Regions from separate parts of the Alteromonas sp. CH_MED4-4 genome, predicted to be linked through region 2. Evidence: predicted binding sites of a transcription regulator. Region 2 holds the regulator's gene; the other holds the start of a gene.

Region 1 (8,078 bases), on a different contig from region 2:
CTACCGGCTTGAAGTGCCGGTGTCGTGCTCTGTTTTTGAGCGAAAGGCGACTCAATGGTTTTTGGTAATTCAATCTCACTCTTTTCAGGGTCGCTCATAATGGCAGCGCGATGCACAAAGTGTCTTAGCTCACGCACGTTACCGGGCCAGTCATAAGCTTGTAACGTATCGAGTTGACTATCTTCCCACTTAAATTGCGAGCCATTATCTTTATTGAATTCAGCAATAAAGGTTTTTGCTAGTAATGGAATATCTTCCTTTCTTTCGCGTAGCGGAGGAATGGTAATTGGGAACACCGCAAGTCTGAAGTAGATGTCTTCGCGCAGTACTTTGCTTTGCGCAATCTCTTCCATTGTTCGGTTCGTGGCAGATACAACGCGGCAGCTCACCGGGATGGTCTTCGTTCCGCCCACACGAATAACAACCTTGTTTTCTAAAACGCGGAGTAAGTTGGGCTGCATATCAATGGGCATTTCTGTGATTTCGTCCAAAAAGAGCGTGCCGCCCTCAGCTTGTTCGAAAACGCCTTCTTTACGTCCTACAGCGCCGGTAAATGCTCCTTTTTCGTGACCGAAAAGTTCGCTACCTATTAGTTCTTTTGAGAATGCACCACAGTTGGTTGCAATATAGGGACCTTCACTTTCTGAAGCACGATGAATTGCGGCAGCCACCACTTCTTTACCTACACCGCTTTCACCAAGCAGCATTACATTTGCGCTGGTTTTACTCACTCTAGAAATCAGCTTGTAGAGCTCTTTCATAATTGGCGATTCACCAATCAGCAAGTCAAAATGTTTCTCTATTTTGTCTTGTGCAGGTGCTTTTTCTTTTGGCTTTTGACTTAATACAGCCTCTATTTCCTCCCGTTGAATTGGCTTAACGAGATAGTCGACCGTGGGGCCACACAGACCCTTTATCACGCTTTTCACAGAAGGGTGACCCGTTATCAAAGTAACGCGAGGGCGCTTAGGAAGTGCATCTAGTTCATTGAATAAGTGCGCGCCGCTTCCATCGGGTAACATGAAATCAAGCAGTACATGGTCAAAGGTTTCTTTTTCTAACCAATCGCGGGCTTCTTTGAGTGTGGCAGCGGTAAGTACTTCGTGGCCAAGAAATTCGATGATAGTACAAGCTACTTCTGTGAACTCGGCGTCGTCATCAACTAAAAGTACGGTAAGCACGTGGATGTCCCTCTCTTCTTTCGTTTCCTATTCAGAAAAAATATGAAATAGAATCAATGTTATAGTTTTATCATACGCTATTAACAACTGAATGCTAAAGCGCATATTTAAAGTTTGTTTATACGCTGGCTTAAATCGATAAGGCGTAAGCGCATCGGAAAATATTTAAATGCCTCGAGCAACCTGGAAATCTTGAACATTTGTTTAGATGCCAGGGATAGTCGGTTGCGCTAACTTCTTCTAACTTATCAACTCTTTGCAATCAGCGGTACACGTCGCACTAAAGTACAGAATGTCTATATCTGTTTTTGTTTTATTAGGTGATTTTATTTTACTTATCAGGAGCATTTGCAAAAAGTATTCCTGTCTTTAACACACCTGCAAAAAGTATTCCTGTCTTTAACACACCGTCACATGCAATCGATGGCATATTTTTCGCACGATTTAACTGTCTAAAGTTACTTGCAATTTCACTATGGCAAATCGACTAGGTGCAAGAAATGTATATTAATTAGGCGAGAAGCCCGTCTGATTAGCGCGACGTTCGCAGGTAATGTGATATCAAAGGAATTGAAGATGTGGGGAAAAACAGCTGTAAGATCAATGACTTTATACGAGTTGTTGGGGAAAATGCAGCCGCGAGCAAGACAAGATAAGTTCGAGTTTGCTGAGTTTTGGGATGTGATGGAGAAAAGAGGCTTTGGACCAATGCTGGCGCTGCCATCTTTTATCGCTTGCACACCGATTGGGGCCATCCCTGGGATCCCATCTTTAGCGGGTGGGACGATTTTACTCATCGCGTTGCAAATTTTACTCGGTCGTAGGCATCCTTGGTTACCGCAAAAAGTGATGCAGTTAAACTGTGACGCCGATCAGCTTCGCTTCATTGTCGATAAGGTTAAACCGTATGCAGTACGCGTAGACCGTTTTTTAGTTCCTCGGTGTTTTTTCATGCGCCAGCCTGTGTTCAGATCACTCATCGCATTGTGCTGTGCAGGTTGCGGATTTGTAATGATTCCACTGGAGCTTATTCCCTTTATGGGGCTTATTCCCGCTTTTGCTGTTTTTATTATGGCAATAGGCATGGCCACAGACGACGGTGCTGTGGCGTTAGTCGGTGTTTCGTTATCGCTATTTGGCTTTATACTTGGGTTTGAACGCCTTGCAGTCGCGCTAAGTTGATGCTCTAACTACTCAGTACACGAATCGAGCATAAAATCTGACGATGGAAGGTTCATTGTTTGATATCGTAGCTCGCCAATAAAAGCACGGGCAGCTGGTCCCAACGTATCGCCGTCTTCGAAAGACAAATAAAGGAGCGCCTTACGCAACGCTGCATTATTATCGAGGGGAAGGGGAACGAGTGTACCGTCTTCTAGCTCATCTTTAATTATTGCGATAGGCAGCCACGCAAAACCCAATCCCTGAGTAATAATATCTAATGACGTTCTAACGTGGCTTACGGTCCAGCGCTGCTCTGCACCTAACCAGCCCACATCAGCTTTACGCTCCGCGGATGAATCCCTTACCACAATTTGACGATAAGCCTTTAAGTCTTCCAGTGTGAGCGTTCTATCCAATTGGTGCAATGGATGGTCGGCGTGAGCGACAGCTGCAAATTCAATTTCGCACAAGTCTTCGCTAAAGCCATTAGAAAACGCGAAAGGAGAGATGCCTAAATCAACTTTACCATTGCTCAAAAGTGAATTTGCGCCACTGAGCACAGTTTCTTCTATCTCGATACGAAGGAGCGGGAACTCAGCAGAAACTTTCGCTAGCACGTTATAAAGCAATTCAGACGGGAAAATAATATCCACCGCTATGCGTAAAGTTGTTTCTGTGCCAGATTTAAGGCTATTGGCAACGGCCTCGAGCTTGTGCGCTTCGCTAAGCAAAAAAGAGGCACGGCGATACATAAGTTCACCTTGCGGCGAAAGCTGGACTTTACGTCCAATATTCTCAAACAATGACACTCCAATGGCGTTTTCAAGCTTTTGAACCGCGTGGTGAACGCTCGATTGACTTTTGTGAACTTCAGTAGCAGCTTGATTAAAGCCGCCTGCATCGACGACGGCTTTGAACATTCGCCATTGTTCTAACGTAGATTTCAGCATACAGCGCCTTAAAACACTTAATTAACGCTACTTATAGCATACGCGTGGTTAAGAAGTCATTTCTAGTTTGCTTGATTTATCGTGGGTACAGGGCATGTCACAACCGAAACGTTCTCATAGCCCATCTTTATAAGTTGCTCTGCAGCTAGTTTTGCTCGAACGCCCGACGCACAGTGAATATAAAGTGGCGCTGAAGCATCTTTAAACTGTTCCAGTGCCTTCATTTCGAGCACGCCGCGTGGTATGTGAAGCGCAGAAGGTACGGGCTGATTGGCAACTTCGGCACTCTCTCGTACATCAATCAATATACCGCTATTGATTCGGCACTCACTGGCCGCTTGCTCCGCAGATACAGTGCGTAAGTTCACGTCTATGTTTTCTATTCGAGTCTTCATGTCTATAAGCATATTTTTCCTTTTTGCCTAAACTTAGTTGAAATAAGTAAAATCTAATATATTGATGTCAGCGTAATAAAACAATGTAAAATACGGCGATTCGTCGCATAAATTGGCAGGTCGGCAAAATGCCTTATACTTTAGTATAGTAAATGGCTAAATTGGTGCCGAAATACTTTACAGATAGAGAGTGCTTATGTCCGAGGATATGGTAATAGGTTCAGATGATATAATGGAACACGCTGCGGAAGCCGAGATCTTCCTTAAGCAATTCGCGAATAAAACACGCCTTATGGTGCTTTGTTCGTTGCTGAAAGAGGAAAAATCGGTAACCGAACTTCTCGAAGTTGTTAGCGTCTCGCAGCCAGTGATTTCTCAGCACCTTGCTTTATTGCGAGAATCAAAGATGGTGGCCACAAGAAGGCAAGGTCAAACTATTTACTACCGCTTAGCAGACGAGCGCGTCAAGCGCTTAATTGCTTTGATGTACGAATTTTTCTGCGAATAATCTTCTTTTTGCATCCTAAGCTACAATGTCCGCCTTCAACAACGGACATTGTAAAATTCCTAACTAAAAATTACCATCAATGACACTCTTCGGTTATTAATTTCCGTTTTTGTTCAATTGCTCGCAAAGCATAGGCACATAGCCTTCTTCAGATATTTTTTCACTTTCCACTTCAGGTCTATCAACCAATTCGTCGTGACTTAAATTCACTACTACGCTGTGCGCCGCCCAGTCGATACTTTCAATATCGCTAGGTAGAAGTGCGAGATGTTTGCCACCCGGAAGCCAGTTGTTGGTATCTACCACTAGCATGATTATCTTCCAGCTCTCGGTGTCAATGACGAAGTTACTGATGTGGCCCACGTTATCTGTGGTTGTAGCTACTTCATATCCACCAACTTCGCCCACTGCTCTTAGGTGGTTGGTGCTTTTTTTCGGGGTTTCAGTTTCAGACTCTTCAGCGCGTTGTAATTCGACCAGTTCATTTGGATGTGCGAACTCTCCCCATGCTCCTGGACCAATCCAATAGTATCCGTAACCAAAATATTTGAAGAGGTTTTCTTCGTATTCACGTGACACAGGCTTATGTTCGTCAATAGAGGGGCTGTTTTTCAATGTATCAACTGTCATATTGATATGAACAGACTCACTATCTTCATCTAGCTGTTTGACAGATATAGGTGATATTACCACTTTGCGGCTAAGCGGTAGCCAAGTATTGGTATCTGCGACCAAGTAGCGAACAGTGAAGGTTTCGTCGTCGAAAAGGATATCGCGGATGCCGCCCACTTTGTCATCAAGGGCATGTATAGAAAAGTGAGTAAGCTGTTTTGAACTAATGATCATCGTTGCGCCTCCTTTGCATGGGCTCGTTTTTCAGAATGAAATGCACAATTCACTGCACATCATTCTGTATTACTACTAAGTGTAGACAGTCCTTAATGTTTCTTCATTTTGTTCTTGTCTGAAGTTGATTGAGATCATTTGTTCAATAACAAAAAAGCTCGCCGGAGCGAGCTTTTTAGTAATGCTGTAGCATTATGCTACATCGAATTCTTCATCAGAGTAATCTTCATCATAGTCTGACTGGTTACTCGCGCTGCTGTGAAGGGTGTAGAAGTGCTTTTTGCCCCTTGCTAATCTGACGTATTTCGCCCAGGCTTTTTCTAGGTTATTGCTAGCTTCAACTTTACCTGTAACGAATTCGACGAAATGTCTCTCATCATCACTTTCAGGCGACAACTCGCCATTTTCAAGTCCTAGCAGTGTTTTGCCGTAGTGGGTTAGAAGATCGGCTTCAGTAATACTGAAGTCACCTGATTTACGAAAACCGTATGGAAACTTCTGACGGTCAATATAAGGTTTTGCAGATTGTCGAATAGCTAAACTTTTCATGTTGTACCCAACGTAATGTTTTGTTCAGCGCACTTTTAAGATAATTAAAAACGAAGATAAAACAAAAGATTTTTCTCTTATCAATAAAAAATTTTTAACGGTATAAAATCTAACACTAAATTTTAGATTACGTTAGAAAAGTATACAGAAAGTACGAGGTGATAACCTCAAGTATGATGTGTCTAAGTTTTTGAAATTAAAGTGAAATGTAAGTATTTATTTATTGGCCCTGCAACGGGTATCGCTATTACACGAGCGTAAATGAGTTGGACGTTAAAAGTCTATGAAAATCACTGATGAGAATAATCAAAAATTCTTGTCGCTACGATGATTAAAATTCGTTTTCTATTTTGTCACTTAAGATAATAATTGAAGTGTGTTAACAACCCAGAGAAGTCAATGAGTAAAGACTATCGTTACCAGCGTGATGAATGGGACTCGGTAGAAGAGGAAGATTTTCACGCTAAAAAGCCAAGTTCCAAACGTCAAAGTACTGTAAAGGAAAAGCAGAAGCGTGACCTGCAACGCCGTGACAAACAGCGTCGCCTGCACCAAGAAGAGTATTAATTCAGCGAGTTGGTGAAATTTTAATAAAGCGTACCGTTTATAGCGGTGCGCTTCTGTGCTTTTGTGTTTACTTGCCGTACTATCTGTGTCAATTTAGACCCACTTTGATTCGGTTGTACAATAAGCATGGATATACGCTTTCTCACCACCTTTATAGAGGTGGCAAAAACTCGTCACTTTGGTAAAGCGGCTGAAAACCTTTACCTTACTCAATCTGCAGTCAGTGCACGCATAAAGCTACTTGAAGAGTATTTTCATACCACGCTTTTTATTAGGCAACGCAACAGTATACAGCTCACTCAATCTGGTGAGAAACTTCTGCCTTACGCTAGGCAATTATGCGCAACGCTAAACGAAGCAAAACAAGAGCTCCAAATTCAATCCTCTGAATATGTTGTTTGCGGCGCAACACAGCTTGCGAGCGAGCTGTTATTGCCTCAGATGCTCAGTCACCTACACAACTCGTTTCCCGATTGGTCAGTAAAGGCTGAAGTTCTTACGTTAGATACCCTTTCGAGACAATTGCACGAAAGGGTGACGGACTTATCATTCTCCACGGAACCGTTGAAATCTGAAGAAGTAAATAGTGATGTATTGCTAGAGCAGGATTTGGCGCTATATAGAATTGGACAAGCGTCTGAGACTATTGATGCAGCAGATTTTGTGGCTATTGATTGGGGAACTAAGGCAAGAGACTGGTTGCTTACTGCTTACCCTCAACTTCGCGATGCAAAGCTAAGAACCAATTCGTTGAATCTTGCGCTCAACAATTTACAGAGCGAAGGTGGTATTGCCGTATTACCGACCAACGTTGAGAGTCAGTTACCCGGTAGTGTGAAAGTGACCAGAATTGAAATGTTAGAAAACGTATCGTTTAAGGTGTATATGCACAGCATGAAGCAAGTCAGACGAGTGGGTCTAGCAGAGATAATAGAAGCGTGTCTAAAGCGTGTTAACCGCTGCCATTAAATTTACCCACTGTGCCTAATTTAAAGGCATGTGAGTCGCAGAATTAAAGAGAGAAACTTATGTCACAATTACATCCTTTATTGGAAAAAAACGCATTTCAACGACTAGAAGCAAGCCTTGCAACAATTAAAGCGGAAGAGAAACTCTTCATTCTTAAAGATGAGCACGGCTGTGTAATGCTAACTACTGATGAAGAAGATGGTGTTCCGGTTTGGCCTGATGCTGAGTTAGCACTCTTGTGGGCAACCGAAGACTGGGCACACTGTGAAGCGATGGAATTAAGCACCGAAGAGTTTTTGACTAAGTGGGTGCCGGGCATGACGCAAGATGAATTAATGGTCATTGTATGTCCTGTACCTGCTGAAGAAGGAGAGGTGATTACGCCAGAAGAGTTCGCTGACTACCTTTAAAATGTGATCTCAAGGGGAAGACAAAGGGTAATTATCCAGTGAGCAAATGGGCATAAAAACGTTAGTTGGATACAACGTATCTGGCGTTTATTGTGCCCTTAATTAATAACCCAAGGAGGCGTTATGTTTACTGAGCAACCCACAATGAATAGTCTATTTAGCCAACTCGGTTTAGGAAGTTCAGACGAAGAAATTGCTGAATTTTTTGAAACACATCGAGGGCTGAATAAGAGCCAACATCTTCATGAAGCGCCTTATTGGAATGAAAGTCAGTCTGCATTTTTGAAAGATGCCATTGTTGAAGACGCTGCGTGGGCCGAAGTGATAGACCAACTTAATGCTGAATTGCACGAATGATGGCTCTGCGCTCCTAGATTTAAACGTCAAACTAATATTCAATGCTCTGAGAGAAGGTAATAGCCGTTTTGTTGCACCCATCTGCTGATGATTTGTGGTTTCTTCCGTTAGGCGGAACGGGCGAAATTGGGATGAACCTCAATTTGTATGGTCATGATGGTCAATGGTTAATGGTTGACTGT
Region 2 (8,078 bases):
GCCCTCATTTGGATTGGTGTTGGCCTTGTAATACTGCCATTAAGTGCTCACTTTTTGGTGAACTCAGCAGTAGAAATTGCCAGATACATGGGCATTTCGGATTTGGTTATCGGACTAACGATTATTGCGTTTGGTACAAGTCTACCTGAACTAGCAGCAAGTGTTGCGGGTGTACTGAAAGGGGAAGACGATTTAGCACTGGGTAATATCATCGGCTCAAATATCTTCAACCTGCTTGCCGTACTTGGCATGCCCGGGTTAATCGCGCCTGGTATCCTGGACCCTGACGTTTACAACCGAGATATGTACGTAATGCTTGGTTTAACATTATTATTGTTCTTGTTCAGCTTCGATTTAATCGGCAAACGTACAATATCAAGAACAAATGGATTCATACTTCTGGCTTGCTTTATCGGCTATCAATTCTGGCTATTCGGATAATCATGAATACACAAACTCAGATGAACTATATCGACTCAGCGAAGCGCGTTATTGAAATTGAAACACAGGCTATTGCTAATCTGGCAGAGCGCTTAAACAATGAATTTATCGCTGCCTGTAATATTCTCTTTGCCTGCAAGGGTAAAGTTGTCGTGAGTGGTATGGGAAAGTCTGGGCATATCGGAAATAAAATTGCCGCTACACTTGCCAGTACAGGTACTCCTGCATTTTTCATGCACCCTGGTGAAGCCAACCATGGCGACTTGGGCATGCTAAGCAAAGGCGATGTCTTACTCGCCATCTCTAATTCTGGCGAGACTAACGAACTCGTTAACTTATTGCCCGTAGTTAAGCGCTTAGGCATACAGGTGGTCGCCATGACCAACAGTGCTTCCAGTTCATTAGGGCAACACGCAGATGTCGTACTTGATATCAGCGTTGAAAAAGAAGCGTGTTCGCTAGGTCTTGCTCCTACGTCAAGCACAACCGCCACACTGGTTATGGGTGATGCGCTTGCGGTAGCACTGCTCGACCAAAAAGGTTTCACCTCAGATGACTTTGCGCTTTCGCACCCAGGCGGTAGTTTAGGCAGAAAACTTCTGCTTAAAGTTAGCGATATAATGCAAAGCGGCAGTGATATCCCCCTTGTCCATGCCAGTGCTTCTGTTGCTGACGCACTGCTGGAAATATCTAAAAAGGGACTGGGTATGACAGGCGTGATAGCGGCAGACGGTACGCTGACAGGCGTCTTTACGGATGGCGACCTACGACGAATTCTCGATGCCCGAATAGACGTACACAGTGCGACAGTAGAAGAAGTAATGACTAAAGGCGGCAAGACTACCACCGCAGGTCAGCTGGCTGTAGAAGCCCTGAATTTGATGGAAACCCATAAAATTAGTGCGTTAATGGTTACTGACGATAAGCGCAAACCTGTTGGGGCCTTTAACATGCATATGCTATTAAAAGCAGGAGTGCTTTAAATGACAACCACCTTGTACACGGAAATAAATGACTCGCTTTTCGCAAAACTAGCCAAGATAAAGTTGCTGGTATGCGACGTTGATGGTGTGTTCTCAGATGGTCGAATTTACTTAGGTAACGACGGTGAAGAACTTAAAGCATTCCATACCCGTGATGGATATGGTGTAAAAGCGCTAGTGAGCAATGGAGTGAATGTCGCGGTAATTACTGGACGTCGCTCTGCCATTGTTGAAAATAGAATGAAGGCACTGAATGTTGCACATATAATTCAAGGCGAAGAGAATAAAGCAGACGCGCTTAGCGACCTGATGAAACGCCTTGAGTTAAACACTGACGAAGTGGCTGCGGTAGGTGATGACATGCCAGATACGGGTATGTACAAGCACGTTGCGGTTAAAATTGCGGTTGCCGATGCCCATCCTTACGTAGCAAAACAAGCAAACTGGATTACGACCCTTCCCGGTGGGTTTGGCGCGGTCCGAGAAATATCGGATACCATTTTGCAGGCCAAAGGGGTAGCAAATGAGATTTTTGGAGCTAGTGTATGAGCCTGTTTGGCTTTAATCGCTTAGGATTAAGTATATCGGCGCTATTTATTCTGGCGATGCTGATGTACATCCCTACGTGGATGGAAGAGCAGCCGGAAACGCAGGGGAATCGTGAAAACGATGCGCTAAAGCCCGCCTACAAAGCAAAAAATCTAACCACTACGCTGTACAATCAAGACGGTGAGTTAAATCACAAAGTATTTGCAGAGTCGATGGAGCATTACGACCAGCTTGGCTTTGTATTGTTTCAGCAACCTAAATACACCCTTTATACAGAAAACGCGTCATCACCATGGGTGGTAACCGCTGATGAAGGTACACTATACAATAACGAGCTAATCCAGCTGGAAAACCAAGTTAATATTGAGAACCAAACTGGCGATGACTTTGTCAGAAGTATATCGACCGAGTACATTCAAATTAATTTAGAGACCAAGCAAATGACATCTGACCAACCCGTTGAAATACTGGGCACCCAATATGTCATTTTAAGTAATGGGTTTAACGCGAATTTACGCACACAAGAATACGAGCTTTTAGATCATGTACAAACCACTTATTCCCCTAGCAACTAGTTTATTGCTTGCCATCGCTAGCGGTGCGGTACACGCCAGTGAAGATGATTTTTCGCAGCCCATAAAAATAGGCTCGAACACCCAGTTTATCGACGGTAAAAATAAAACCGCGTTGTACAAAGACGACGTACTCATAACTCAAGGCTCTTTGGTTATTGAAGCTGACGAAGTGGAAGTAATTGCCACTGACGGTGGTGGTCGTGAAATATTTATTGCTAGAGGAAAGCCTGCAAGCTATTCCCAGCAATTGGAAGACGGCACGCCAGTTTCGGCAAAAGCTAATGAAATACGCTATGAAGTGGTGAACCGAACGATTTCTCTTGCCGGAAACGCAGAGTTGAAACAAGACACCAGTAAAGTACAGGGTGACAACATCACGTTCGATATGATTACCGAGCAATTGCTAGCGACTGGCGGCGCAGGTAAGGATGGTGAGGGTCGAGTGACTACAGTATTCACACCTGAGACCATTCGCAAAACTTCGTCTAAGAAAGACAAAAAAGACAACGAGGGCAATGAATAGCAATGGCAACTTTGAGCGCTAAAAATCTTGCTAAGGCTTACAAGTCAAGACAGGTTGTTCGAGATGTAAGTCTGTCTGTCTCAACGGGTCAAATTGTTGGTCTTCTTGGCCCAAATGGCGCTGGTAAGACCACCACATTCTACATGATTGTTGGTTTAGTGAATCTGGATAAAGGCAAGATTGAAATCGACGACAATGAGCTAACTCATCAGCCCATGCACGAGCGTGCACGCCGCGGAATTGGCTACCTACCGCAGGAAGCCTCTATTTTCAGAAAGCTCACAGTGCATGAAAATATCATGGCCATTTTGCAAACCCGTAAAGATTTAAATTCACAACAGCAAGAAGAAGAAGCAGATGCGCTACTTGATGAATTTAATATTAACCATATACGTAATAGTACTGGGATGAGTTTGTCAGGGGGCGAACGCCGTCGCGTTGAGATTGCCCGCGCTCTGGCAGCAAAACCGCAATTTATTTTGTTAGACGAACCATTTGCTGGTGTTGATCCAATATCAGTTAATGATATAAAGAAGATAATACAACATCTTCGCGATAGGGGTATTGGAATCCTTATCACGGACCATAACGTACGAGAGACATTGGATGTTTGTGAAAAGGCGTACATTGTGAGTCATGGCGAGCTTATTGCGCAAGGAACGGCGGAACAGGTTTTAAGTAATCAAAAAGTAAGGGATGTATACCTAGGCGAACAATTCAGGCTATAGTTAATGTAACCGAATTGTCATTTTTCAGTTTCGCTCTGGTATATTCAATTTAGAGCATTTAAATAAGACGTAGATGAAACCATCTTTACAGCTAAAATTTAGCCAACAACTTACCATGACACCACAGCTTCAGCAGGCCATTAAACTGCTGCAGCTTTCTACACTTGATCTTCAACAAGAGATCCAAGAAGCGCTCGATTCTAATCCGCTATTAGAAGTTGAAGAAGGTAACGACGAGCCGCAACTAGAAAAGAACAATATCGACAACGATGACAGCGGCTCTGAGGCCACTGCTTCTGCATCTAGTGACACATTAGAAGCCGGCGATGCACTTGAGAAAAACGATCTTCCCGATGAGCTGCCAATCGACAGTACGTGGGATGAATACTACTCTGCTTCATCTTCGCCTGCTCCGGGTCCATCCAATGACGACGAGCAAATCTTCCAAGGAGAGACTACTGAAGATATTCAAGAGCACCTTCTTTGGCAAATGCGCCTTACCCATTTCTCGGATACCGATCGCGCAATCGCTACAGCAATCATCGACTCTATTGACGAGTCAGGTTATTTAACCGTTACCCTTGACGATATTTTAGAAGCGGTTAACGATGATGATATGGAAGAGCCGATTGAAATGGACGAAATAGAATGTGTGCTTAAGCGCATTCAGATGTTCGACCCTATTGGTTCTGGCTCTCGCTCTCCACAAGAATGTTTGATGGTGCAATTGCGCCAGTTTTCAGAAGACACACCGTGGCTTGCTGAAGCAAAGCAACTGATTGAAGAGTACTCTGACTTACTGAGCAGCAAAGACTATCGTACGCTTATGCGTAAAAGCCGATTGAAAGAAGATCAGCTACGCGAGGCAATGCGTTTGCTGCAAACCTTGAATCCTCGCCCAGGTAGTGCTTTAGTTACTAAAGAGCCTGAGTACGTTATTCCTGATGTCTCAGTAACCAAGAAAAATGGCCGTTGGGTGGTTGAGCTGAACCCCGACAGTCTGCCTAAGTTAAGCGTAAATCAACAATACGCAGCAATGAGTCGCCGTGCCAAGAATAGTAGCGATTCACAATTCATCCGCTCACACATGCAAGAGGCTAAGTGGTTCATAAAGAGCCTTGAATCTCGTAACGAAACCTTAATGAAGGTTGCAAACTGCATTGTGCAGCAGCAAATGGGCTTTTTTGAGCACGGCCCGGAAATGATGAAACCAATGGTGCTAAATGATGTCGCAGAAATGGTAGATATGCACGAATCCACTATTTCGCGAGTGACAACGCAAAAGTACATGCATACGCCACGTGGAATCTTCGAATTGAAGTATTTCTTCTCAAGCCACGTTGCAACAGAGTCTGGTGGTGAATGTTCATCTACAGCGATTCGTGCATTGATCAAGAAATTAGTGGCCGCTGAAAAGCCTAGCAAGCCGCTAAGTGATAGCAAGATTGCTTCATTGTTGGCCGAACAAGGCATTAAAGTTGCCCGGCGAACAATAGCAAAGTACCGGGAATCGTTGTCGATCCCGCCGTCGAACCAACGCAAAAGCCTTATTTAATCGGGCTTAATAATATAAGGAAGACGAAATATGCAAATCAACCTTACTGGTCATCATGTCGAAATCACCGACTCTTTGCGTAATTATGTCGATACGAAGTTCAGCAAACTTGAACGTCACTTTGATCACATTTCTAATGTGCATGTCATCCTGAACGTTGAAAAATTAAATCAAAAAGCCGAAGCGACCGTTCATTTAAGTGGCGCTGAAGTATTCGCATCCTCAGAAAATACCGACATGTATGCGGCGATTGACAGCATGGTTGATAAACTCGACCGGCAGGTAATCAAGCATAAGGAAAAACTGAAAAAACATTAGTAGTTAATTAAGCATGGATATACAAGCCATCGTAAGTCTGGACCGCACCGAGTGTGCGGTTCAGTGTAATAGTAAAAAGCGAATTCTTGAGATCATCGCTGATATCGCTGCCAAGCAAAACGAGAACATTGATCAGGCAACGGTACTTAACAGTTTGATGGCTCGAGAGCGTATGGGTAGTACAGGCATTGGCAATGGTATCGCCCTGCCCCACGGGCGCCTGCCGGGCCTTGAGAAAGTGATTGCCATTGTTGTAACCAGCACGCCAGCAATCGACTTTGACGCCCTTGACGAGAAACCCGTAGACATCTTTTTTGCGCTACTCGTTCCCGAGGAACAGACCGAAGGACACCTTCAAACGCTGGCCACCGTGGCTGGTAAACTAAGCGACAAAGAAACGATTAAAGCAATACGTCGCGCAACGACAAGCGACGATATTCTATCTGCATTAAGTTAAACATTAAGCGCCTATTAACCGTTTAGTAGGCGCCTAATTCAACAACGCGTATGTGATAAAACCAGAGTATTAGGGAGAAAGTAGGTGAAGCTGATAATAATCAGTGGTCGTTCGGGGTCTGGTAAGTCTGTCGCACTTCGCGCATTGGAAGATTTAGGTTATTACTGTGTTGATAATATCCCGGTAAACTTACTTCCCACCTTAACCCATACAGTTGTTGACGAGTACGATCAGGTTGCGGTAAGTATCGATGTGAGAAACTTACCTAAAAATCCTGACGATTTGGTAGAAATTCTAGACTACCTGCCTTCTTCGTGGTCGATGACCATTGTTTACATTGACGCGAGCGATGATGTACTGGTTAAGCGTTTTAGCGAAACACGTCGTCTTCACCCTCTCGCCAAGCTTAATAAATCGCTTTCAGAAGCCATTAAAGCCGAGTCAGCCCTACTTGCTCCTATTGCTGAACGCGCAGATTTATATTTAGACACTGATAAGCTTACCATTCACCAACTGGCAGAGTTAATTCGAGAGCGTATCTTGGGTAAGAAAAGCTCACGCCTTGTGCTTGTGTTCGAGTCGTTTGGCTTTAAGCACGGTATTCCTAAAGATGCGGATTACGTTTTTGATGCCCGCTTTTTACCTAACCCCCACTGGGAGCCCGACCTTAAACATCTGACCGGATTAGACGCGCCAGTAGAAGTATTTTTGGGGTCGCAGCCTGTAGTGACCAAGTTCATTTGGCAAATTCAGAATTTAATAACGACATGGCTGCCTCATTTAGAGCGCAATAACAGAAGTTACGTAACCGTAGCGATTGGCTGTACTGGTGGCCAACACCGTTCGGTTTATATCGCACAGACCCTGTCGAAAACCTTCAGTGAAATACACCCTGATGTACAAATTCGCCATAGAGAGCTGAATCAGTAATGACTATTCAAAAAACGCTAACTATCGTCAATAAGTTAGGGTTGCATGCAAGAGCGGCGACCCAACTGGTTAAACTGGCTAATCAATTCGACGCTAAAATCATCTTAAAAAAAGGCGATAAAGAAGCAGACGCAAGCAGTGTATTGGGATTAATGATGCTTGAAAGCCATCAAGGTGAACAGGTAGACGTGATTGTGGACGGCAGTGATGCTGTTGATGCACTTGCAGCTATTGAAGAGCTTATTGAGGGCAGATTTAACGAAGACGAATAGTCTTACTTGCCCAATCCATTGACCAATTAATCAACACTTAGCGCAGTTATCTTAAAATCCCGCGCAAAACCTACGCAATTATCATGACAGACTCATCATAATTGCGATATTCTACGCCCACTTAGGCTCTATGGCCTGCATTGTTCATCTTTTAGCTTGTAGGAATAACGCCTTATGGCAGAAGCGCTTGTTTCTAAATACGTACAAACTCAGTTACGCGCACTCAACGCTGCGTTGACCAACGGTCAATTCGTATCTGTACGTAAGCTTCTGCTTGAATTACCGCCTTCAGACGTCGCCCACATTCTTGAATCTAGCCCTAGCAGAACCCGTGACGAATTATGGGAGCTCATTGATGGTGACTTTCACGGCGACATTTTAGAAGAACTGTCTGACGATGTTCGAAACGGTATCATTACAAAAATGCTTCCCGCTAATGTGGTTGACGCACTTGAAGAGATGGATACCGATGACTTAGCAGAGACGCTAAGCAGCCTTCCCGAGCCAGTATTGGCCGACATTCTAGACTCGATGGATGCACAAGATCGCGTGCGCGCAGAGCAAGCGCTGTCTTACGGTGAAGAAACCGCTGGTTTCATCATGAACACCGACACCATCACATTACGTCCCGATGTGACCATTGACGTGGTTCTGCGCTATATCCGCTTAAAAGGCGAGCTACCTGAGAATACGGATACGTTTTACGTGGTAAACCGAACTGACAACCTTGTTGGTATTGTTCCGGTT

What was found. The regulator sigma-54, encoded in region 2, starts transcription at its own class of promoters, with help from an activator protein. The targets are predictions, from matches to a motif close to GTTGGCACGNNNNTNGNNT.
Region 1: a site for sigma-54 is predicted at 1,604-1,622, ahead of WA381_RS15810 (exopolysaccharide biosynthesis protein). Genes of this name have one in related genera too.

Annotation. Positions count from the first base shown of each region.
Region 1 is NZ_JAYMEU010000025.1:40,218-48,295, forward strand. It holds gene WA381_RS15805 (sigma-54-dependent transcriptional regulator) at 1-1,181, opposite strand, end outside; gene WA381_RS15810 (exopolysaccharide biosynthesis protein) at 1,758-2,363, shown strand; gene WA381_RS15815 (LysR family transcriptional regulator) at 2,372-3,295, opposite strand; gene WA381_RS15820 (rhodanese-like domain-containing protein) at 3,358-3,702, opposite strand; gene WA381_RS15825 (ArsR/SmtB family transcription factor) at 3,887-4,198, shown strand; gene WA381_RS15830 (PRC-barrel domain-containing protein) at 4,295-5,044, opposite strand; gene maoP (DUF413 domain-containing protein) at 5,237-5,593, opposite strand; gene WA381_RS15840 (hypothetical protein) at 5,993-6,160, shown strand; gene WA381_RS15845 (LysR family transcriptional regulator) at 6,287-7,129, shown strand; gene WA381_RS15850 (DUF2750 domain-containing protein) at 7,189-7,539, shown strand; gene WA381_RS15855 (DUF2789 domain-containing protein) at 7,663-7,896, shown strand; gene WA381_RS15860 (ribonuclease J) at 7,965-8,078, shown strand, end outside.
Region 2 is NZ_JAYMEU010000013.1:51,913-59,990, reverse strand. It holds gene WA381_RS10875 (calcium/sodium antiporter) at 1-441, shown strand, start outside; gene WA381_RS10870 (KpsF/GutQ family sugar-phosphate isomerase) at 444-1,424, shown strand; gene kdsC (3-deoxy-manno-octulosonate-8-phosphatase KdsC) at 1,425-1,973, shown strand; gene lptC (LPS export ABC transporter periplasmic protein LptC) at 1,970-2,548, shown strand; gene lptA (lipopolysaccharide transport periplasmic protein LptA) at 2,517-3,071, shown strand; gene lptB (LPS export ABC transporter ATP-binding protein) at 3,074-3,799, shown strand; gene WA381_RS10845 (RNA polymerase factor sigma-54) at 3,873-5,354, shown strand; gene hpf (ribosome hibernation promoting factor) at 5,385-5,672, shown strand; gene ptsN (PTS IIA-like nitrogen regulatory protein PtsN) at 5,686-6,129, shown strand; gene rapZ (RNase adapter RapZ) at 6,214-7,059, shown strand; gene WA381_RS10825 (HPr family phosphocarrier protein) at 7,059-7,331, shown strand; gene mgtE (magnesium transporter) at 7,506-8,078, shown strand, end outside.